Regions from separate parts of the Halobacillus ihumii genome, predicted to be linked through region 2. Evidence: a T-box and tRNA genes for the amino acid it is inferred to sense, from the RefSeq annotation. Region 2 holds a T-box; the other holds one or more tRNA genes.
What was found. A T-box is a leader RNA that pairs with one kind of tRNA and senses whether it is charged. The one in region 2 lies ahead of alaS (alanine--tRNA ligase), so its partner is inferred to be a tRNA-Ala.
Positions count from the first base shown of each region.

Region 1: it encodes a tRNA-Ala, which carries the amino acid that the T-box ahead of alaS (alanine--tRNA ligase) is inferred to sense. The anticodon was not compared.

Region 1 covers NZ_CACVAO010000001.1:2,297,223-2,308,515, reverse strand. Annotated here, with positions in the region: gene sigW (RNA polymerase sigma factor SigW) at 1-168, opposite strand, end outside; gene G6R08_RS11550 (aspartyl-phosphate phosphatase Spo0E family protein) at 335-523, shown strand; gene rocF (arginase) at 532-1,434, opposite strand; gene G6R08_RS11540 (HAD-IIIA family hydrolase) at 1,518-2,036, opposite strand; tRNA gene G6R08_RS11535 (tRNA-Ala) at 2,141-2,216, opposite strand; tRNA gene G6R08_RS11530 (tRNA-Lys) at 2,268-2,340, opposite strand; tRNA gene G6R08_RS11525 (tRNA-Gln) at 2,609-2,683, opposite strand; tRNA gene G6R08_RS11520 (tRNA-Tyr) at 2,752-2,837, opposite strand; tRNA gene G6R08_RS11515 (tRNA-Thr) at 2,857-2,932, opposite strand; tRNA gene G6R08_RS11510 (tRNA-Val) at 2,939-3,014, opposite strand; rRNA gene rrf (5S ribosomal RNA) at 3,032-3,145, opposite strand; rRNA gene G6R08_RS11500 (23S ribosomal RNA) at 3,275-6,197, opposite strand; tRNA gene G6R08_RS11495 (tRNA-Ala) at 6,365-6,440, opposite strand; tRNA gene G6R08_RS11490 (tRNA-Ile) at 6,447-6,523, opposite strand; rRNA gene G6R08_RS11485 (16S ribosomal RNA) at 6,644-8,210, opposite strand; partial or broken gene G6R08_RS11480 (HAD-IA family hydrolase) at 8,629-9,043, opposite strand; gene G6R08_RS11475 (hypothetical protein) at 9,100-9,321, opposite strand; gene pdaB (polysaccharide deacetylase family sporulation protein PdaB) at 9,447-10,202, shown strand; gene G6R08_RS11465 (KinB-signaling pathway activation protein) at 10,228-10,830, opposite strand; gene gerD (spore germination lipoprotein GerD) at 10,969-11,293, shown strand, end outside.
Region 2 covers NZ_CACVAO010000001.1:352,960-364,252, forward strand. Annotated here, with positions in the region: gene ruvX (Holliday junction resolvase RuvX) at 1-365, opposite strand, end outside; gene G6R08_RS01940 (IreB family regulatory phosphoprotein) at 365-634, opposite strand; gene alaS (alanine--tRNA ligase) at 700-3,336, opposite strand; T-box leader at 3,396-3,612, opposite strand; gene G6R08_RS01950 (AI-2E family transporter) at 3,656-4,723, opposite strand; gene G6R08_RS21930 (hypothetical protein) at 4,724-4,900, opposite strand; gene G6R08_RS01955 (TIM barrel protein) at 4,950-5,771, opposite strand; gene recD2 (SF1B family DNA helicase RecD2) at 5,786-8,119, opposite strand; gene G6R08_RS01965 (tetratricopeptide repeat protein) at 8,144-8,800, opposite strand; gene mnmA (tRNA 2-thiouridine(34) synthase MnmA) at 8,864-9,976, opposite strand; gene G6R08_RS01975 (cysteine desulfurase family protein) at 9,991-11,130, opposite strand; gene cymR (cysteine metabolism transcriptional regulator CymR) at 11,149-11,293, opposite strand, start outside.

The sequences.
Region 1 (11,293 bases), 1.9 Mb from region 2:
GGCCCGAATAAATGCCTCCTGAGCAAGATCTTCTGCTTCATAAGCATTCCCAATCATTCGATAACAGATATGATATACTTTATTTTGATAAAAGGACACGATATCTTCAAACGCAGACTGGTCACCCTTCTTAACTTCTTTAATTTTTTTCATAATCATGGTTTCCATTTACTATACCTCCGCCATCTGTGCGGTTGTTCTCCTCATACGAATGAGAGGAGCAAAAGGTTTCAAAAATTCTATAACTGTTTATTTTCCCTAGTATAATGTTTATTATATAGTAAAATGGGTATAAGAAAAACGTATGAAAAAATTCCCATAGGAGGTGAAGAAAATGGAAAGAGAGTTCATGTTGCTTGAGGAGATTGAAGTTTGCAGAAAAGAAATGAGCAGGTTAGCTTACGAAAATGCATTAACTTCTGAAGAGGTGGTTCGCATAAGTGTGAAGCTGGATCGTTTATTAAACGAGTTTGAAACTTTAAAACAAAAGCAACTTACCCCTCGTAAGGTAAGCTGCTCCTAACTTCCCCATTATTTTAAACTTTCTCCAAAAAGTGACCCCATAAGACCCACAGCCATATTTGCTGTTTTATTTTTCTCATCTAAGATTGGGTTTACCTCTACAAACTCTGCTGACGTAATCATGCTGGATTGAAACAGCATCTCCATCGCCAAATGACTTTCCCGATAGCTTAACCCACCCATTACAGGAGTTCCTACACCTGGGGCCTCCTCAGGATCCAATCCATCTAAGTCTAGGCTTAAATGAACACCATCTGTACGTTCCTTTAAGTATTCAATCGTTTCTTCTACTACTTGGGACATCCCTATACGATCTACTTCATGCATGGTGTACACCTTAATGCCCTTTTCTTTAATCAAAATCCTTTCACCTTCATCCAATGAACGGGCACCAATAATTACAATGTTCTCGGGTTTGATTTTCGGTTGATAATCATGAATATTAGTCAGCTTTTCGTGCCCAATTCCCAGGCTCACTGCTAACGGCATCCCATGAATATTTCCTGAAGGAGAGCTATCCCCAGTATTTAAATCACCGTGTGCATCATACCAGATGACTCCTAAATTATCATAGTGCTTAGCAATACCAGCCAATGAACCCATAGCAATACTATGATCTCCACCTAGAACAAGTGGAAAATTCCCTTTTTCTATAACTTCGTCTACAGTTTCAGCTAACCGATGATTACCTTCTGCTACTTCATTCAAATTACGGAGGTTGTCCAGTTTGTTATCATCTTTTTGGGCAGGACGTTTGATTTCAATATCTCCGAGGTCTTCAATCGTATATTTTAAATTTTCCAGACGCTCAACAATGCCTGCATAACGAATAGCACTTGGTCCCATATCAACACCTCGGCGCATTTGGCCTAAGTCCATAGGTACTCCAATTATAGATAGCTGTTTATTCATAAGTAATGTCCTCCTTTGTTTCTTTAATTGTAGACGTTTTCATACAAGTGGTTCAACCGCACATCTTTCTGCATATATATACGTTATTTGCACGCCAACAGCCAATCTAATGCATGAATAATATCTTTAGCAATCCATCTTATATCTAGTTTTACACCTGACTGTTGCCACTGTCTTAGTGAATCTCCTCCAGCGCCTGTAGTTACAAGGATTCCTTTACAACCAGCAAGTTCAGCTGCCTGCATGTCTGTCAAACGGTCACCTATCACATAACAATTCTCTGGTTGTAACCCATGATCTTCACAGGCACGTTCAATCATCCCCGTCTCCGGTTTTCGGCACCTGCACCCTGCTTTTGGCGTGTGGGGACAGACATAGACGCCATCAAGACCAAAACCGTTCATTTCTTCTTGAAAACTTTTAACAGTTGCATGCCCCTCAGCAATCCCAGGCTGATTGGTAAAGGAAAATAACTTCACACCATTCTCTTGCACCTCACAAAACTTAGCTTGAACACCCGGGTACAATTGAAATTCACCTGGATACTCAATTCTATCTGAGCCCCCCATAGTTCCATCACGATCGACAAAAATAGCTTTCACTAGTTTTCTCTCCTTTATGAAAGGATTTTTATATATTAGTAAGAACCAGAACGCATTAAAAAAAGCTGATATCTATCATGATATCAGCTTAAGCTTATATGTATTGGTGGAGCCTAGCGGGATCGAACCGCTGACCTCCTGCGTGCAAAGCAGGCGCTCTCCCAGCTGAGCTAAGGCCCCTAGAGTATTAATGAGAGACGGAATTGCTTATGCAATATCCGTCTCTCGGGATGAGCCATGGAGGGCTCGAACCTCCGACCCTCTGATTAAAAGTCAGATGCTCTACCAACTGAGCTAATGGCTCATATTTAATAATGACGCTCATACTTTCGTAAGTGATGCTCGTCGTGTTGCAAGGAAAACAGTGAAGCCGCACTCCTCGCAAGCCTGCAAGGAAGTAACGCAAGTAGCTGGCTTGCTCTACCAACTGAGCTAATGGCTCGTATTGAATAATGACGCTCATACTTTCGTAAGTCACACTCATCGTAAAAAGTATTCCTCTAAGTCAGTAACAAGAACGTTTATGTATTTCCTGTTAAATAAAAAAAGCCTTATTCCCTATTAAGATAAAATGGCTGGGCCAGCTGGATTCGAACCAGCGCATGACGGTACCAAAAACCGTTGCCTTACCGCTTGGCTATGGCCCAACATTACAAAAATAGTATGTACTGTTTAATAAATCTTATACGCTAAAAGATGTAATTTAATAATTAAATGGTGGAGGGAGCAGGACTCGAACCTGCGAACCCGATGGGAGCGGATTTACAGTCCGCCGCGTTTGGCCAACTTCGCTATCCCTCCATTGTTATACAAGCGTTAATGGTGCCGGCCAGAGGACTTGAACCCCCAACCTACTGATTACAAATCAGTTGCTCTGCCAGTTGAGCTAGGCCGGCGATAAATGGTGGAGGATGCAGGGCTCGAACCTGCGACCCCTTGCTTGTAAGGCAAGTGCTCTCCCAGCTGAGCTAATCCTCCGGGTTTTATGTAACAAGGCTTGGCAGTGTCCTACTCTCACGGGGATCAACCCGACTACCATCGGCGCTGAAGAGCTTAACTGCTGTGTTCGGCATGGGAACAGGTGTGACCTCTTCGCCGTCACCACCAAACCTTATTATTTTTCAAGGACAAGATATATTATATGACCCTTGAAAGAAAATTTCAAGGTTTTTTTTGAAAACCTTCAAAACTGGATAAGACATTCAAGTTATCAAACATTTAATGTGTACGTTTTCCTTATAGTTAAGTCATCGATTGATTAGTATCCGTCAGCTCCACGTGTCACCACGCTTCCACCTCGGACCTATCGACCTCATCGTCTCTGAGGAATCTTACTTACTTGGCGTAAGGGGAAATCTCATCTCAAGGGGGGCTTCATGCTTAGATGCTTTCAGCACTTATCCCGTCCACACGTAGCTACCCAGCGATGCTCCTGGCGGAACAACTGGTACACCAGCGGTGTGTCCATCCCGGTCCTCTCGTACTAAGGACAGCTCCTTTCAGATTTCCAACGCCCACGACGGATAGGGACCGAACTGTCTCACGACGTTCTGAACCCAGCTCGCGTACCGCTTTAATGGGCGAACAGCCCAACCCTTGGGACCGACTACAGCCCCAGGATGCGATGAGCCGACATCGAGGTGCCAAACCTCCCCGTCGATGTGGACTCTTGGGGGAGATAAGCCTGTTATCCCCGGGGTAGCTTTTATCCGTTGAGCGACGGCCCTTCCATACGGTACCGCCGGATCACTAAGCCCGACTTTCGTCCCTGCTCGACTTGTAAGTCTCGCAGTCAAGCTCCCTTGTGCCTTTACACTCTGCGAATGATTTCCAACCATTCTGAGGGAACCTTTGGGCGCCTCCGTTACTCTTTAGGAGGCGACCGCCCCAGTCAAACTGCCCACCTGACACTGTCTCCGAACCGGATCACGGTCCTGGGTTAGAATGTCCGTACAGCCAGGGTGGTATCCCACCAGCGCCTCCACCGAAGCTAGCGCTCCGGTTTCTCAGGCTCCCACCTATCCTGTACAAGCTGTACCAACATTCAATATCAGGCTACAGTAAAGCTCCACGGGGTCTTTCCGTCCTGTCGCGGGTAATGCGCATCTTCACGCATAGTATAATTTCACCGGGTCTCTCGTTGAGACAGTGCCCAAGTCGTTGCACCTTTCGTGCGGGTCGGAACTTACCCGACAAGGAATTTCGCTACCTTAGGACCGTTATAGTTACGGCCGCCGTTTACTGGGGCTTCGGTTCAACGCTTCGCGCTTACGCGCTAACGCATCCCCTTAACCTTCCAGCACCGGGCAGGTGTCAGCCCCTATACTTCGCCTTACGGCTTCGCAGAGACCTGTGTTTTTGGTAAACAGTCGCTTGGGCCTTTTCACTGCGGCTCCTCGGCAGAGGAGCACCCCTTCTCCCGAAGTTACGGGGTCATTTTGCCGAGTTCCTTAACGAGAGTTCTCCCGCTCACCTTAGGATCCTCTCCTCGCCTACCTGTGTTGGTTTGCGGTACGGGCGCCTCTTTCCTCACTAGAGGATTTTCTTGGCAGTGTGAACTCAGGAGCTTCGGTACTTTAGTTCCCTCCCCATCACAGCTTGACGTTGCCGAGTGGATTTGCCTGCCTCGACCGTCTCACTGCTTGGACGCACACATCCAATGGTGCGCTCTCCTTATCCTCCTGCGTCCCCCCGTCGTTCAAACGGAAAGGAGGCGGTACAGGAATATCAACCTGTTGTCCATCGCCTACGCCTTTCGGCCTCGGCTTAGGTCCCGACTAACCCTGAGAGGACGAGCCTTCCTCAGGAAACCTTGGGCTTTCGGTGAAAGAGATTCTCACTCTTTGTTCGCTACTCATACCGGCATTCTCACTTCTAAGCGCTCCACCAGTCCTTACGGTCTGACTTCGCCGCCCTTAGAACGCTCTCCTACCACTGATCCGTTCGGATCAATCCGCAGCTTCGGTGGTGTGTTTAGCCCCGGTATATTTTCGGCGCAGAGTCACTCGACCAGTGAGCTATTACGCACTCTTTCAATGATGGCTGCTTCTAAGCCAACATCCTGGTTGTCTAAGCAACTCCACATCCTTTTCCACTTAACACACACTTAGGGACCTTAGCTGGCGGTCTGGGCTGTTTCCCTCTCGACCATGAACCTTATCACCCATGGTCTGACTCCCAGAACAAAGTCGTTGGCATTCGGAGTTTGACTGAATTCGGTAACCCGGTAGGGGCCCCTCGTCCAATCAGTGCTCTACCTCCAAGACTTTCTATTCTGAGGCTAGCCCTAAAGCTATTTCGGAGAGAACCAGCTATCTCCGTGTTCGATTGGCATTTCACCCCTACCCACACCTCATCCCCGCAATTTTCAACTTGCGTGGGTTCGGGCCTCCAGTCAGTGTTACCTGACCTTCACCCTGGACATGGGTAGATCACACGGTTTCGGGTCTACGACCGCATACTCATTCGCCCTATTCAGACTCGCTTTCGCTGCGGCTCCGCTTCTGACGCTTAACCTTGCATACAGTCGTAACTCGCCGGTTCATTCTACAAAAGGCACGCCGTCACCCATCAATGGGCTCCGACTACTTGTAGGCACACGGTTTCAGGTTCTCTTTCACTCCCCTTCCGGGGTGCTTTTCACCTTTCCCTCACGGTACTGGTTCACTATCGGTCACTAGGGAGTATTTAGCCTTGGGAGATGGTCCTCCCGGATTCCGACGGAATTCCTCGTGTTCCGCCGTACTCAGGATCCACTCCGGAGAAAAGAAGATGTCGATTACAGGGCTCTTACCTGCTCTGGCTGATCGTTCCAGATCGATTCATCTATCTTCTTTTTTGGTAACTCCAAAGGAGTGTCCTACAACCCCAGAAAGCAAGCTTTCTGGTTTGGGCTGATTCCGTTTCGCTCGCCGCTACTTGGGAAATCGCGTTTGCTTTCTCTTCCTCCGGGTACTGAGATGTTTCAGTTCCCCGGGTCTGCCTTCGTCTACCTATGTATTCAGTAAACGATCCTGCTCCATTACGAGCAGGGGGTTTCCCCATTCGGAAATCTTCGGTGCACAGCCTACTTACGGCTTCCCAAAGCATATCGGTGTTAGTCCCGTCCTTCATCGGCTCCTAGTACCAAGGCATCCACCGTGCGCCCTTATTCACTTAACTATCTGTGAAAAGACGTTTAAAAAATTGATGTTTGATGTCTTGTCATCCCGTGCGGATCTAACGATCCAACACGTTCTGAAATATCTTATCCAGTTTTCAAGGTTCATCCCATTCTAAGGGTTGCTTTTAAAACACAAGAATGTCATTGTGTTTTAAAGTTCATTATATGGTGGAGCCTAGCGGGATCGAACCGCTGACCTCCTGCGTGCAAAGCAGGCGCTCTCCCAGCTGAGCTAAGGCCCCGTTGAATGGTGGGCCTGAGTGGACTCGAACCACCGACCTCACGCTTATCAGGCGTGCGCTCTAACCAGCTGAGCTACAGGCCCATTCACAGGGATCATTATGTTTTTTGATCTCTCAAAACTGAACAACCAACCAGGTACGTCCTCCGTATGCGGCAGCTTCCGTCACCCGTAAGGGTGCTTCCGCCTTGCATATTTCCTTAGAAAGGAGGTGATCCAGCCGCACCTTCCGATACGGCTACCTTGTTACGACTTCACCCCAATCATTGGCCCCACCTTCGGCGGCTGGCTCCATAAAGGTTACCTCACCGACTTCGGGTGTTGCCAACTCTCGTGGTGTGACGGGCGGTGTGTACAAGGCCCGGGAACGTATTCACCGCGGCATGCTGATCCGCGATTACTAGCGATTCCGGCTTCATGCAGGCGAGTTGCAGCCTGCAATCCGAACTGAGAATGGTTTTATGGGATTTGCTACACCTTGCGGCTTCGCTGCCCTTTGTACCATCCATTGTAGCACGTGTGTAGCCCAGGTCATAAGGGGCATGATGATTTGACGTCATCCCCGCCTTCCTCCGGTTTGTCACCGGCAGTCACCTTAGAGTGCCCAACTCAATGCTGGCAACTAAGATTAGGGGTTGCGCTCGTTGCGGGACTTAACCCAACATCTCACGACACGAGCTGACGACAACCATGCACCACCTGTCACTTGGTCCCCGAAGGGAAGACCCTATCTCTAGGGTGGTCCAAGGATGTCAAGACCTGGTAAGGTTCTTCGCGTTGCTTCGAATTAAACCACATGCTCCACCGCTTGTGCGGGCCCCCGTCAATTCCTTTGAGTTTCAGCCTTGCGGCCGTACTCCCCAGGCGGAGTGCTTAATGCGTTAACTTCAGCACTAAGGGGTGGAAGCCCCCTAACACCTAGCACTCATCGTTTACGGCGTGGACTACCAGGGTATCTAATCCTGTTTGCTACCCACGCTTTCGCACCTCAGCGTCAGAAACAGACCAGAGAGTCGCCTTCGCCACTGGTGTTCCTCCACATATCTACGCATTTCACCGCTACACGTGGAATTCCACTCTCCTCTTCTGTCCTCAAGTTCCCCAGTTTCCAATGACCCTCCACGGTTGAGCCGTGGGCTTTCACATCAGACTTAAGAAACCGCCTGCGCGCGCTTTACGCCCAATAATTCCGGACAACGCTTGCCCCCTACGTATTACCGCGGCTGCTGGCACGTAGTTAGCCGGGGCTTCCTCGTTAGGTACCGTCAAGGTACCGCTCTATTCGCACGGTACTTGTTCTTCCCTAACAACAGAACTTTACGATCCGAAGACCTTCATCGTTCACGCGGCGTTGCTCCGTCAGACTTTCGTCCATTGCGGAAGATTCCCTACTGCTGCCTCCCGTAGGAGTCTGGGCCGTGTCTCAGTCCCAGTGTGGCCGATCACCCTCTCAGGTCGGCTACGCATCGTCGCCTTGGTGAGCTATTACCTCACCAACTAGCTAATGCGCCGCGGGCCCATCTGTAAGTGATAGCCAAAGGCCATCTTTTACCTCTCTCTCATGCGAAAAAAAGGATTACCCGGCATTAGCCCCGGTTTCCCGGAGTTATTCCGATCTTACAGGCAGGTTGCCCACGTGTTACTCACCCGTCCGCCGCTCATTCCACAGGCATTACCCCCGAAGGGGATCTGCCTGCTTCCTGCGCTCGACTTGCATGTATTAGGCACGCCGCCAGCGTTCGTCCTGAGCCAGGATCAAACTCTCCATAAAAGTTGAGAATGACTTGCTCATTTGCACACCGAATGTGCTTGTTTGAATTCCTTCTATATAATAGAAAGAATATGTTGACGTACTGGTTGGTTCATTCAGTTTTCAAAGATCAAATTAATTGGCTGTCGTTTTAGCGACAAGATTTATTCTATCGCGTCTAGATCATAAAGTCAACAACTTTTTTCAACAAAGTTATTTGTTTCTGAAAGGTCGATGTTGTTTCCGTTCGCCCTTTCCCGACAACGATTAATAATATAGCATAGAATGAAAAGATAGTGCAATAACTTTTAAGGAATTTCTCATATTTCTTTTACCTTTTTAACAGTTGACCAAACATAAAGGAAAATGGATCATGAAAAAAACCCGAAAAGCAGGCTTCGAGTTTTAAGGAAATGATTAAAATTATGACAGGACTTGTTTAGTCAACTTGATCTAACGTCAACTCCCTGGTGTCAGCGATAATCCAATCGGCCATGCGTAACGAGTCCGGGTCCCCTACGCCGACTGCATACATATCAGCCGCTTTAATAACTTGTACCCCTGCATGTGCATCTTCTACTCCTACACAATAATTAGGATCTACACCGAGTTGTGCCGCTGCAGTCAGGAAAATTTCTGGATCCGGCTTCCCTTTTTTCTTCCCCTTTCAGGTGCAGGCCGCCGTGCTTAAGGATCATATTTAAGGAGTCAACCCGGCTTACTCCTTTTAGCTCCTCATTAAATTCACGGTCAAATGGAATATTTAAATCATTGGCTAAGGCGCGCCAAGCTAAATAATGATATTCAGCCGTATCTGTGATCACTCCATCCAGATCAAAAATGATCGCTCTCATATGTTTCATCTATTCACACTTCTCTTCCCGTATTAAGTGAATATAACATAACAAAGTTAATTCTGCTCTTTCTTCCTCGGCATATATTGCAAGCATTCTTCCCGGCTTGCAAACCTTCTAAATAACTGAAATAACACTGCATATCTTTCTTCCATGGCAGCCTTTATTTCGGAATCAATCCGATGGTCCCCTAAATCAAACGTAATTTCCTCCATCTCCCTTTTTAACAAGTACTCTATTTCAAGCTGTTCATTATCATTAGTCATGAAACCGTACATTGTCTTCCACCCTCTTTCAAGTAACTCCTTTTATTTTTACCCTGTTTTTACGATTTCTAGCATAGTTTGTCCATATTTTTCATAAGCATGGACTATATATAGAGGTAAAAAGGAGTTGCTGTAGCGTGAGTTTTTATACGTGGAAAACAGATCGAATCAAACGTTATAGTCTAATTATTTTCCTTGCATTGTTTTGTGCATTTATGATGTGGATCGGCCAACGTAGTCAACTCCCTGTTTTTTCAAATGATGGCGAGTCGAAAGCTTTATCTAAAGGAAATGGTGATCAGCCATTTATCGCCTTAACGTTTAATATTAGCTGGGGAAATGAAAAGGTACATGATATCCTGGAAAAATTAAAAACTCACAAGGCGAAGGCTACATTCTTTCTTAGCGGGAGCTGGGCAGAACGACATCCGGACATTGTAGAAGAAATTCATGAAGGTAAACACGAAATTGCTATGATGGGATATGAATACGAAAGCTATGTAAAGATGGAGCCTGAGCAAATAAGAAAAGATATCCAAAAGGCAAAAGAGGCTTTTGAAAAATTAGGGTTTGAAGATATCAATTATTTGCGTCCCCCTCACGGTCACTTAAACCAGGAAATATTAACGGCCATCGAAAAAGAAGGGCTTGAAACAGTTCAGTGGAGCCTGAATCCGCGTGATTGGGAAAACCCTGGTACGAACGCAATCATAAATCAAATCATGGAGAATAGTTCAAAAGGGGATATTATATTGCTGCATGCTTCTGATTCAATCAAGCAAACAGCCAAAGCACTGGAAGTCATTATTCCGGGACTAAAACAAAAAGATCTTAAGTTTGTTACGATTACTGAATTAGTAAACGGTGGTCAGGCAAAAATTAAAGAAGAATGAAAAATAAGCGGCTAATAATGGCCGCTTATTTCACTTTAGATGTATGATTTGCTGTTAACCTGTGAAGCAATAAAAGCTGATAAGCATTACAAACAAATAAAGGAATAATCATTAACCATACGTAAGCACTTCCCTCAGCACGTAAGGCTGGAACCCATTCGACAGTTGTAACGACAACCATGAAAAATAAAGCTGGGATAAATGCCTTCCTATTCGTTTCCTTAGCCTTTAACCAAGCGACTAATAACGATAACAAGAATATAACGATGGCTGTCCATAAGAAGGGCCAAACCGATGCTTCTTCTGCTGCGCGATAGCGGAAGTAGATGAGGTCAAATAGCGTAAAGGCTACCAAGAAAACCTGGATTGATGGCCAAAAACTTCGAAAAACCCCTAACCCAAATTGATTAACCGTTAAGTATGCAAAAAAGCCCATTTGGCTGATGACACTAAAAATAAGCCCAAATCCAAGGAAAAATAACAGCACTCCTAACAGTTCATTTAATTGAAGCGGTTGCAACACCCTTAGGTAGGAGTCTGATTTTACAACAAAACTGGTAAGTAAAGTTAATACTGCACCGACTAACAGTGTAGTTAGAAACATTCTCACCCATTTTCGACTGGTCACTTTACGTCCTCCTAAATTACATTAAATTACCCTTTCGTATTTTATCATGAAGCGTGCAATTTTTCCTCAAGTCCGCATAATTTTTTGTCGAAATGCAAATAGTAAAGCAAGGAGAACAAAGGAAAGGGGACATAATTCATGTCCATATTACGCTTGATATGTCCCGTTTTACTCGTTGTTTTCTTAACCGCTTGCGGCGGTACTTCGGGAGCCAGCGGGGAAGCGGATTACGAAACCACCAAAAAAATGATGGTGGATATATTAAAGACAGATGATGGTAAGAAAGCAATGACAGAGGTGCTGACCGATGAGCAAATGCAGCAAGCTATGGCATTGGACTCTGAAGTGGTCAAACAAGCTGTAAGTGAAACCCTGCTTTCAGAAAAAGGCAAAAAATTCTGGAGTAAACTTTTTACAGATCCAAAATTTGTCCAGGAATTCAGTAAAGTGATTGAAGAAGAGC
Region 2 (11,293 bases):
TCAATGACTTTTTTCCTTTTTGCTCGGCTGACATCTGCTTCGAGTAAAACACGCTCTGCAGCCATGGTAGTCAACCGTTCATCCCATAGATGAACGGTTAGTTTATAATGTTTCTCCAGCCACTTCGCAAATTGCTGGCTGGCTTCGCCTCGGGGGCCGATCGTGCCATCCATATTTTTAGGAAGTCCTACAACAGCTTCTGTAATAGTATTCTCATCTATCAGCTTTTTCAGAGGCTCCTTAGCTGTCGTATAATCTCGTTCATCCCATTTTAATGTGGTAAGGCCTTGAGCTGTCCATCCAAGTGCATCTGAGATAGCAACCCCGATCGTTTTCTCCCCTACATCTAATCCAATCTTTTTCATTAAGCATCTCCATTATTCTTTTCCAGATAAAATTTGACCAATTCTTCAATTAGCTCGTCCCGCTCCATTTTGCGTATTAAATTCCTTGCATCCTGATGGCGTGGAATGTAAGCCGGATCGCCCGAAAGCAGATAGCCTACAATCTGATTGATGGGGTTATAGCCTTTCTCTTGCAAGGAATTGTGTACAGATAATAGTACGGACCGGACATCCTCTTCAAATGGCTCCTCTGAGAAATTAAAACGCATTGTCTTGTCCATTGAACTCATTTACAGTCACCTCGCACTTCATAGTATTTAACTCCATTATATACCTATTTATAGGAATGTAAAAACTAGTTGTTATGGCTTGCGTATTCTTTGGCATATTGCAATGCTTCAGGGATCTTAGCAGCATTCTTTCCTCCGGCCTGTGCCATGTCAGGGCGGCCGCCTCCCCCGCCGCCGCAAATGGTGGCAGCTTGTTTAATTAGATGACCTGCATGATATCCTTTTTCGACTAAATCCTTTGAAACTCCTGCAATTAGCTGAACTTTTTCTCCATTAGGTGTTGCCAGCAGAATTATTCCAGAACCAATGTTTTGTTTTAAATCATCGACCATTGCCCGGAGAGCATTCATATCCTTAACGTCTACTTGTTTGGCTAAAACATTCACCCCTTGCACTTCTTCGACTTCATCAAGAATAGAAGTAGCTTCGATATTAGAAATCTTAGTAGATAGTGATTCATTTTCTCGTTGAAGCTGCTTTATTTCCTGTTGTAAATTCTGAATGCGATCAGGAACCGTCTCTACCTTCGTTTTCAGTAGAGAACCTGCCTCTTTGAGAAGGGATTCTTTGCTATTCATATATTGATAGGCCCCTTTAGCTGTTACGGCCTCCATTCTTCTCGTTCCTGCACCAATACCTGATTCACTAACAATTTTAAATAATCCGATCTCAGCTGTGTTATTAACATGACAGCCGCCGCAAAGTTCAAGGCTGTATTCGCCGATCTCAACCACCCGAACTTCTGAGCCGTATTTTTCCCCAAATAAAGCCATTGCTCCTTTTTCCTTCGCTTCTTGTAAAGAAGTATAAGCAACAGAGACAGGAATTGATTGCCATATTCTTTCGTTAACAATGGCTTCAATTTGCTCTATCTCTTCATTCGTTACAGACCCAAAATGGGAGAAATCAAAACGAAGGCGATCTGTTGCAACAAGGGACCCTGCCTGGTTGACATGCTCACCTAATACATCTTTAAGTGCCTGATGAAGAAGGTGTGTAGCCGTATGATTCTTCACGATAAAGGTTCTTTGTTCTTGATCCACCTCTGCTGCAACGAGCTCCCCCTTGGTGAGCATTCCTTGTTTAACAATAGCCTCATGCATATTTTGTCCGTTTGGAGCTTTTTGAACAGACGTTACTTCGAGCACGGCTTCGTCTGTTTTTATCGTGCCTGCATCCGCAATTTGACCGCCGCTCTCAGCGTAAAAAGGTGTCTTCTCAAGGAAGAAATAGACTCTGTCACCCTCAGTTGCTTCTGAAGCAAAGTCTTCTTCTTTAATTAGCTCAACCACCTTTGTTTCAGCCGAAAGCCGGTCGTAGCCTATAAATTCACTCGCCACATGAACATCTCCAAGTACACCTGCCTGAACTTGCATACTATCAGACTTCTGACGTGCATTACGAGCCCGTTCTCTCTGCTTTGCCATTTCAGTTTGGTACCCTTCTTCGTCTATCGTGAAACCAGCTTCGGCAATGTATTCCTCGGTAAGCTCCTTCGGAAATCCATATGTGTCATAAAGACGAAAAACTTCTGAACCAGGGAAAATGTTACTTCCTTTCTCTGTTTCCTGTTTCATAATTGTAGAAAGAATGGCCAGGCCGTCATTCAATGTTTCATGGAAGCGCTCCTCTTCCGTACGAATGACATTCTGGATAAACTCTTGTTTTTGTTGCACCTCTGGATAAAAGTCATGCATGATGTTTGCTACTTCAGGAACAAGTCTGTACATGAATGGGTGATCAATTCCAATCTGCTTTGCAAATCGTACAGCTCTCCGTAATAGCCGGCGGAGCACATATCCTCGTCCTTCGTTAGAAGGCAAAGCTCCATCGCTAACAGCAAATGTAACCGTACGCATATGATCCGCAATTACTTTAAAAGCCGAATCATGGGCTACATCTTTTCCATATTTATATCCTGATATCTCTTCAGTCGCTTCTATGATTGGCATAAACAAATCGGTTTCAAAGTTGGTTGGCGTGTCCTGAATAACACTAACCATCCGCTCAAGACCCATTCCTGTATCAATATTCTTTTTCGGAAGCGGTGTGTACGTATCATCAGGATTGTGATTGAATTGAGAAAATACAAGGTTCCATATTTCCAAATAACGTTCGTTCTCTCCGCCTGGATACAATTCAGGGTCTTCTGGGTCATGACCGTATGCTTCACCACGGTCATAAAAGACTTCTGTGTTAGGACCGCTTGGACCTTCGCCGATATCCCAGAAGTTCTCTTCTAACCGGATAATCCTTTCCTCATCTACCCCAATCTTATCTTTCCATAATGAGTAGGCTTCATCATCTTCCGGGTGAACCGTGACCGATAGTTTTTCAGCATCAAATCCAATCCAGTCCGGGCTCGTAAGGAATTCCCATCCCCAGGCCATAGCTTCTTCTTTAAAATAATCTCCAATTGAGAAGTTACCGAGCATTTCAAAAAATGTATGGTGGCGGGCTGTGAAACCTACATTTTCAATGTCGTTTGTGCGGATCGATTTCTGCGCATTTACAATTCGCGGGTTCTCCGGAATCACACGGCCATCAAAATATTTCTTCAAGGTAGCTACACCACTGTTAATCCATAATAGAGATGGATCTTCATGTGGAACAAGTGATGCACTCGGTTCGACACTGTGGCCTTTTTCTTTAAAAAAGTCTAAAAACATCTGTCGTACTTCAGCCGAAGTCAATGATTTCATTTTTCAACCTCCAATATTAATATCTCCATACAAACGAAAAACTCCCGTTCCTGCACTATGGCAGGGACGGGAGTTTATTCCGCGGTACCACCCTGATTATAGACACTTCTATTCTGTCTATCACCTCAACACGCACATAACGGGGCGCTTGCCGGCGGGTATTAGCCGCACTCGGGAATAGCGTTCAACAGAGCTTCTTTTATACTTCTTTCAGCCTATGGAAGTATCTCTCTTCTAAAGGGGCTGCTGCCTACTGATTTCCTTCAATGTGTTCATCGTTCGTATAGTATTGATATGCGCTATTATAGATAACATCTGACTATCTGTCAACGCGCAGACGCGAATGGCCAATTTCCTCCACCACCACTTTTAAACAAGTAAGAACCGGGACTGCTGCGATCATGCCTGCCACACCAGCAAGCTCACCACCAGCCAGTAATGCTAATATAATTAATAGTGGGTGAATGTGAATACTTCTCCCCATAATGTATGGTGATAACAAGTTCCCTTCCATAATCTGAATCACAAAAATAGCAATAAGAGCTATAATAAGTGTTTTTACTGAAATCGTTACCGCAACGATTAAAGCTGGAACTGCCCCGAGCAGTGGCCCAAAATAAGGGATAATATTAGTAATCCCGGCCACCACTCCCAACAAGAGCGGATAAGGCAGTCCGGCCAGCCAAAAACCTACCGTCGCAAAAAAGCCGACAAATAAACTGATCAGTAATTGCCCTCTAATATAGCCTCCAAGTGAATGACTAAGTCTACCACTGACATGTTGGGCTTCCCCATGCCATTTTTCCGGAAGAAGACGTAACAAAGAATGAAAAATTAGCGAATGGTCTTTTAAGAAGTAAAACGTCATGACCGGAATTACAGCCAGCAATACAATCAAGTTAAATACCCCGCTTAATGCAGCAGCTGCTGACATCAGCCATTCACTCAGCCATGCCTCAAAGTCAGAAAAACGCTCATCAAGATGCTCATGAATGCCATCTGGAAAACGTTCTGTTTGGGCATAAAATTCGCTTGTCCAGTTTTGATAGGATTCCATTAGATGCGGAAGCTGCACACTCAATGTTTTCAACTGTTCCAATAGGTGCGGATAACCACGATAAATGGAAAATCCGGTGACCGAAAAAAAGGCAGCAAAGATAAGCAGGATCGATAAACTTCGTGATAAGCCAAGCTCCTCCAAAAAATGTACAACAGGATGAAGTAATAGAGATAACACGATCGCGAGTATAAAGGGTAAAAGAATTCGCAGGATCATAAGCACTACATGGTCATAATAAGGATACAGCCAAGCTAAAATAAGCATGAAGAGTAACACTACAAAGCATATTACACTGCGGAGTATCCATTTATTGGCTTTCTCGCTCATTTATGATCCCGACTGATAGAAAATATCATTTAAGGAACTTAAACTTCCATCCTCTTCTATTTGGTTAATATTCACCTTTCCATCCTCAATAGACAATTCGATAAAACATGTCCAGCAATAATATTGGTCATTGCCTATGCGTCCAAGGTTTCGCCCCTGGCAATTTGGACATTTCATAGAACATACTCCTTTTTTTACCAAATAGTATGTCCCTAGTTATCTCCCTTCATACATGTTGAAGAACGCTGTCTATCCAGCTAATCGATTCAGTTACAAACTGATCGGAAGGCCTGGAATGGGGGGTATGTTCGAATATGAAATATTTAGCCTGCCCCCGGGCCAGATAATTAATGATCGGCTTAATCCTGAAATACCCTTGAGATTCCTCATAATTAGGATGCGGCGGCACCCAAATATACTTTGTTCCTTCTATTAAAATATTATGTAAGTGGACTACTTTAATAAACGGCTCCAACTTCTTGAGATAAATGGGCCATTCTTCCCCAACCGCCAGCAAATAGTCGCCAATATCAATACAAAGAGACAAGCTGTAAGTTTCCCAAAGATACTGAGGGAAATCATGAACAACTTTAATATTATGAGGAGACATAGCAGGGCCAAGTTTAGGCTCACAAACAATGGAGATTTTGTAGTCTTCCTGTAATCTGTTAAGAAAACTCAATCCCTCCTCCACTTTCGCATTTATACCCTGAATGCTGCTTTCTTTTATGAATGGAAAATGAACGAGTACATAAGCAGCGCCTAACATCGATAATGTCCGTACTTCTTTTTCAAACTGCTGCCTTGCCTGTTCAGGTTCAAAAGAAATAAAGTCGAGGAGATCATATTTACTCTCTCCGCGTATAAGCGGAGAATGAACCCCATAACGATATCCATTCTTGTTGGCCAGGCGAAGAAAGTATTCAAAATCTGTATAGCTCGGAAACTCCCCTATTTCTACATGCTTAAACCTTGCATTAAATAGTTGCTGAAATTGATTTGGATCAGACATAATGGTACTGCCTGAGAAACCTAATTCATGGACCATACGGCCACCCGCCTTTACATAAAGTCATATGGAGAAAGCTCTTCTTCGTCCATCACTTCTTCATTCATCTCCTCGGTCGATTCCTGCTGCAGTTTATCCACTAAATGAGTATATCTTAAGTTCGTATCAGTCGTCTGCACACCTTCTAGAAAGGCATTCGTGTCCCCGCATATAATCAGTGAATGCTTCGATCTCGTTATGGCTGTGTACAGCAGGTTTTTTCTTAGCATCCTGCGATAGCTGCGGACAACAGGCAGGATCACAATGGAAAATTCGCTTCCCTGCGATTTATGAATGGATATGCAATAGGCATGCATAATGTTATTAAGGTTTTTTTTAGGATAGACAACTTCTTTACCATCATAATCGACGACAACCTGTTCCACTTGATCCACATTTTCTTCTGCACGGAAAATAGCCACTATCTCTCCTATATCACCATTATAAACACCATCTTCCGGCTGGTTGACAAGCTGAATCACCTTGTCGCCTTTACGGTAAATCATATCTTTAAACGTCAGATCTCGCTTTTGGTTGCTTTTTGGATTCACGACTCGCTGGATCTCTTCATTTAGTTTATGAATACCCACATCCGTTCGATACATCGGAGCGAGAACTTGCACTTCACGTGACTCTATTCCTTTATCTAACGCCTTTTTAACAATGTTCGTTACTAAATCTTTCAGCTGATGCTCCCGGGCATTGATAAAATTAAAATCATGCTCCTTTGTCAGCGACTGCCTGTTACATTGATCATTTTTAATCTCGTGGGCCAGCTGAATAATTTTTGACCCTTCTTTTTGCCTGTACACCTCTGATAATTGTACAGAAGGCAGCTGATTCGACGCTAATAAATCAGCTAACACCTGTCCAGGACCGACAGATGGCAGCTGGTCCTCATCTCCAACTATCAAGACTTGCATATCTGAGGGAATAGCACGGAACAATTGGTTAGCCAGCCACATATCAACCATTGAGAATTCATCAATAATTAATAGTTTCCCTTCAAGCTGGTTGTTTTGATTTTTGTCAAAACTGTCATGACCATCCCAAACGAGCAAACGATGAATCGTACTGGCCGGTAAACCGGTCGACTCGGTCATACGCTTAGCGGCACGGCCAGTCGGAGCGGCGAGTATAAAAGGGAAAGGCTCACCTTGATCGTAATCTATTTTATCAGTAGATAGGTCATAAAGCGTTGAATACGCTTTAATAATGCCTTTAATCACAGTAGTCTTACCTGTCCCCGGGCCTCCTGTCAGAATCATAACTTTTGACTGCAATGCTTTCTCGATCGCAGAAAACTGGTCTTCGCCATAACTAATTGACTCTTCTTCTTCCATATCTCCGACGATCTTCAACAGCTCTGCCTGTGTATGTTCTGTTTCGAGTTCTTGCTCCATGATCCTTTCAAGCTGGTGGCAGAATCCATTCTCTGCATGAAAGAGGGAAGGCAAGTAAACACGGTCCTCTTCGATAAAAACATAGCGGTCTTCAGCGAGGCGCATAACTTGTTCTGATAATTGGTCAAAGGTGATTGATTTTTCACCACTGCTGTTATTAAGGAGAGTTTCCACTTGCGATAAACAGGCTGCTGTCGGAAGATAAACATGTCCAGCCGACAGGCTCTGCTGTAAGATATATAAACAGGCTGCCCGCAGCCTTGTAGGATGATCAAACGGCAGTTTCTGTACTTTTGCCATTTCATCTGCACGGTGGAAGCCAAAACCTTCTACTTTGAACACCAGTTGATAAGGATCCTCTTCAATAATGGCAAGAGTTTGATCTTTAAACGCTTCATAAATCTTCTGTGAAAGCTTAAGACCGAAACCGTATTGATTCAGATGGATCATTACATGTTCAAATCCCTGATGTTCTTTTAGCGTATTATATAGGGTTTCACGTTTTTCTTTCGGAAGTTTCGGAACTTTTTTCAAAACGTCTGGATTTTCTAAAATAGTTGAAAGAGCCTGTTCACCTAGCTTATCTACCACTCGTTCGGCGGTTTTCTTGCCAATACCGTGAAATAGATCACTCGACAAATAGACAACCAACCCATCCTTAGTCTCAGGAAGTACCCGTTTATAAAATTCGACTTGGTATTGGCGTCCGAACTTTTTATGCTCCTGAAAAACACCATGAAAAACATACGTCTCTCCAATTTCGAGTGGAGGAAAATGGCCTTTAATCACTACGCTTTTTTCATCGAAGTCTTCGTTCGTTTCCTTTACGATTATAGAGGCTATCGAAAAATGCTCCGACTCCTTATGAAAAATCATCCGACCCAATTCCCCTTTTATATAAGGGCGTTCTTCACTTGTCTCAGAAAATAGCGTTTGTTCAGCCATGTTGGTTCTCCTTTTACGTAATCTTCACTTAAGAGCTTGCTCAACTTGTGCCTTAGCATGAGACGCCAGCGCATGCTCCTTATTAATGTCGAGTGCTTTATTGAAGTAGTTAAGAGCTGTTTCAGCATCCTCCTTATATAAGGCAACGACTCCTAAATTATAGTAAGCATCACTATGTTGATCTTCTAATTGTAGCACACGATTCATCGTCTGTTCAGCGTCCTCAATTTGTCCATTTTGAGCTAAACAGAGTCCATATTGAAACTGTATATCTACATCATCAGGATTCAACTCTGCCGCCCGCAATAAGTAGGGCAGTGCCAGTTTGACATACTCCTGATGAATGAACGTCATTCCCATCATGAAATGAACATCAGCTTCGTCTAATCCTTTTTCTATCGCTACTAAATATTGCTTCTGAGCTTTCGTATAGGATTTTTGTTCATAAAACACATTCCCTAAACCATAATAGGCTGTGCCTGCCTCACTATCAAGCTCAATGGCACGATTAAAAAAGCGTTCCGCCCGCTCAAATTCATTCAAATGAACAAGCAAGTTACCAAAATTAATATACCCGAGCGGATCTTTCGGGTTTTCATCAATGGCTTCTGTAAATAATTTAGCTGCTTCTTCTAACTTATGGTTCTGCATGAGTTCAATCGCCCTCGTCATTTTATCCATCTGTGATTCCCCTTTTTATAAAAAATAGCCATGTCCGTTTAACATTCGGACATGGCCGTATCATTAACCGACATAAGACAGTGTTTTGTTCTCTTTCATAATTTCATCAATCGTCGCACCACCGAGGCATACTTCACCATCGTATAAAACAACGGCCTGCCCCGGTGTGACTGCCCGTTCAGGGTCATGGAAATCAACTTTCCATTTTCCTTCCGCAAGCGGAGTAACCGTTACCTTACTGTCGCCCTGTCTATAACGGAATTTAGCAGTACATTCAAAGCTTTCTTCTGGTGCTTCACCACTTGTCCAATTGGCGTCTGCTGCAACCAAACCATCGGAATATAATGCTTCATGGTGATATCCTTGCCCGACATATAAAACGTTATCTTTCACGTTTTTACCGACTACAAACCAGGGCTCTCCCGGTCCGCCGATTCCGAGTCCTTGCCTTTGACCTAATGTGTAATACATGAGGCCATCATGTTGACCTTTCACTTCACCTTCAAGTGTTTGCATAGGCCCTGGCTGAGCAGGTAAATATTCGCTTAAAAAGTCTTTAAAATTACGCTCCCCGATAAAGCATATCCCTGTAGAGTCTTTTTTCTTGGCTGTCGCCAGATCATTTTCTTCAGCAATTTGCCGCACTTGTTTTTTCTCCATATGACCGAGCGGGAACATAACTTTGGCGAGCACGTCCTGAGAGAGCTGGTTCAAGAAATACGTTTGATCTTTATTGTTGTCTATACCCCTCAGCATTTCGTAAGATCCATTAACTTCTCGTACTTGGGCATAATGCCCTGTCGCTAAATAATCGGCCCCGAGAGCTAGGGCATGATCAAGAAATGCCTTGAATTTAATTTCTTTATTACACATCACATCAGGATTAGGAGTTCGTCCTGCTTTATATTCATCGAGAAAGTATGTGAACACTTTATCCCAATATTGTTTCTCAAAATTCACTGCATAGTATGGGATATCCAATTGGTTACAAACTCGAATCACATCGTCATAGTCCTCTGTTGCTGTGCATACTCCGTTCTCATCAGTGTCATCCCAATTTTTCATAAATATACCAACAACATCGTAACCCTGCTGCTTAAGCAGCAGGGCCGCTACAGAAGAATCGACTCCCCCGCTCATCCCAACGACTACGCGTGTATCTTTTGCTTCTTTCATCTTCATTCACCTTCCTATTTCAGCCTGTTAATGATTTGGCTGATCCGCTTCGCTGCTTCTTTAACATTTTCTCCATTATTAGCAATCCCAAAGCTAAACCGAACAGAGTTCACCGTTCTTGCATCACCTTTGCCGTACATCGCTGTTAATACATGAGAAGGCTCAACTGATCCCGCTGTACAAGCACTACCGCTCGAAGCTGCTATGCCTGACAAATCAAAATTGGTCAGCAATGCTTCAACATTCATGTTTGGAAAACTAATGTTAACGATCGTTTCAATGGTTTGATTTTCTATTCCATTTATCTGAAAGTCAACAGATTCCTTCGATAATTCCGCTAAAAATAGCTCCTTATAATGACTGTACCGCTCTTTTCTATCGAGACGTTCTGTTTCTGTCAGTTCCATTGCTTTTTGAAAGCCGACGATTCCCGGTACATTTTCTGTTCCTGCCCGCCGTTTTCGTTCCTGTTCTCCGCCATGAGCAAGTGACTGCACAGGTGTTCCTTCACGTATATAAAGAAAACCTACCCCTTTTGGACCGTTAATTTTATGACTTGAGACAGCTAATAAATCAATAGGCAGCTCAGTTACATTGATGTCCATTAACCCGTAGGCTTGGACGAAATCAGAATGGTAATAAGCCTGGTGCGAAGTGAGCAATTCCGCAATTGCCTTCATGGGCTGAATCGCTCCAGTCTCATTGTTTACCGTCATAATCGAGACTAGGACCGTGTCTTCTCTTAATGAAGATTCGAGATCTTCTATACGAATACGTCCATCTTCATATACAGGTAAATAAGTGATTTCAAAACCATTTTGTTCCAGGTATTGTACTGCATGGAGTGCAGCATGGTGCTCTACCTGTGTGGTTATCACATGTTTCCCTTTTCCTTGATTAGCCAGGGCCGTTCCGATAATAGCTAAATTATCAGCCTCCGTTCCACCACTCGTAAACACAATCTCCTTTTCTTTAGCACCAATGCTGCGAGCAGCCGTCCTTCGCGCCTGGTCCAGAACATTTCTCGCTTTACGTCCAAATTGATGCACACTTGAAGGATTGCCATAAATCTCTTGGTATACCGGGACCATTGCCTCGATGACCTCGTCATGAACAGGAGTTGTGGCAGCATGATCTAAATAAATAGACTTCAAAACCGAGCACCTCCCTATCTAAATGTAAAACATATAGGCATCTTGTGTCTGATCATCTACATGATCTTTAAGATCCTCTAATGTTGTTGTATCTAAAACGTCCTTCACCGCATCACGAACCCTTTTCCATAGGGCCTGTTTTGCTGGCTCTTCGTCCTCAATT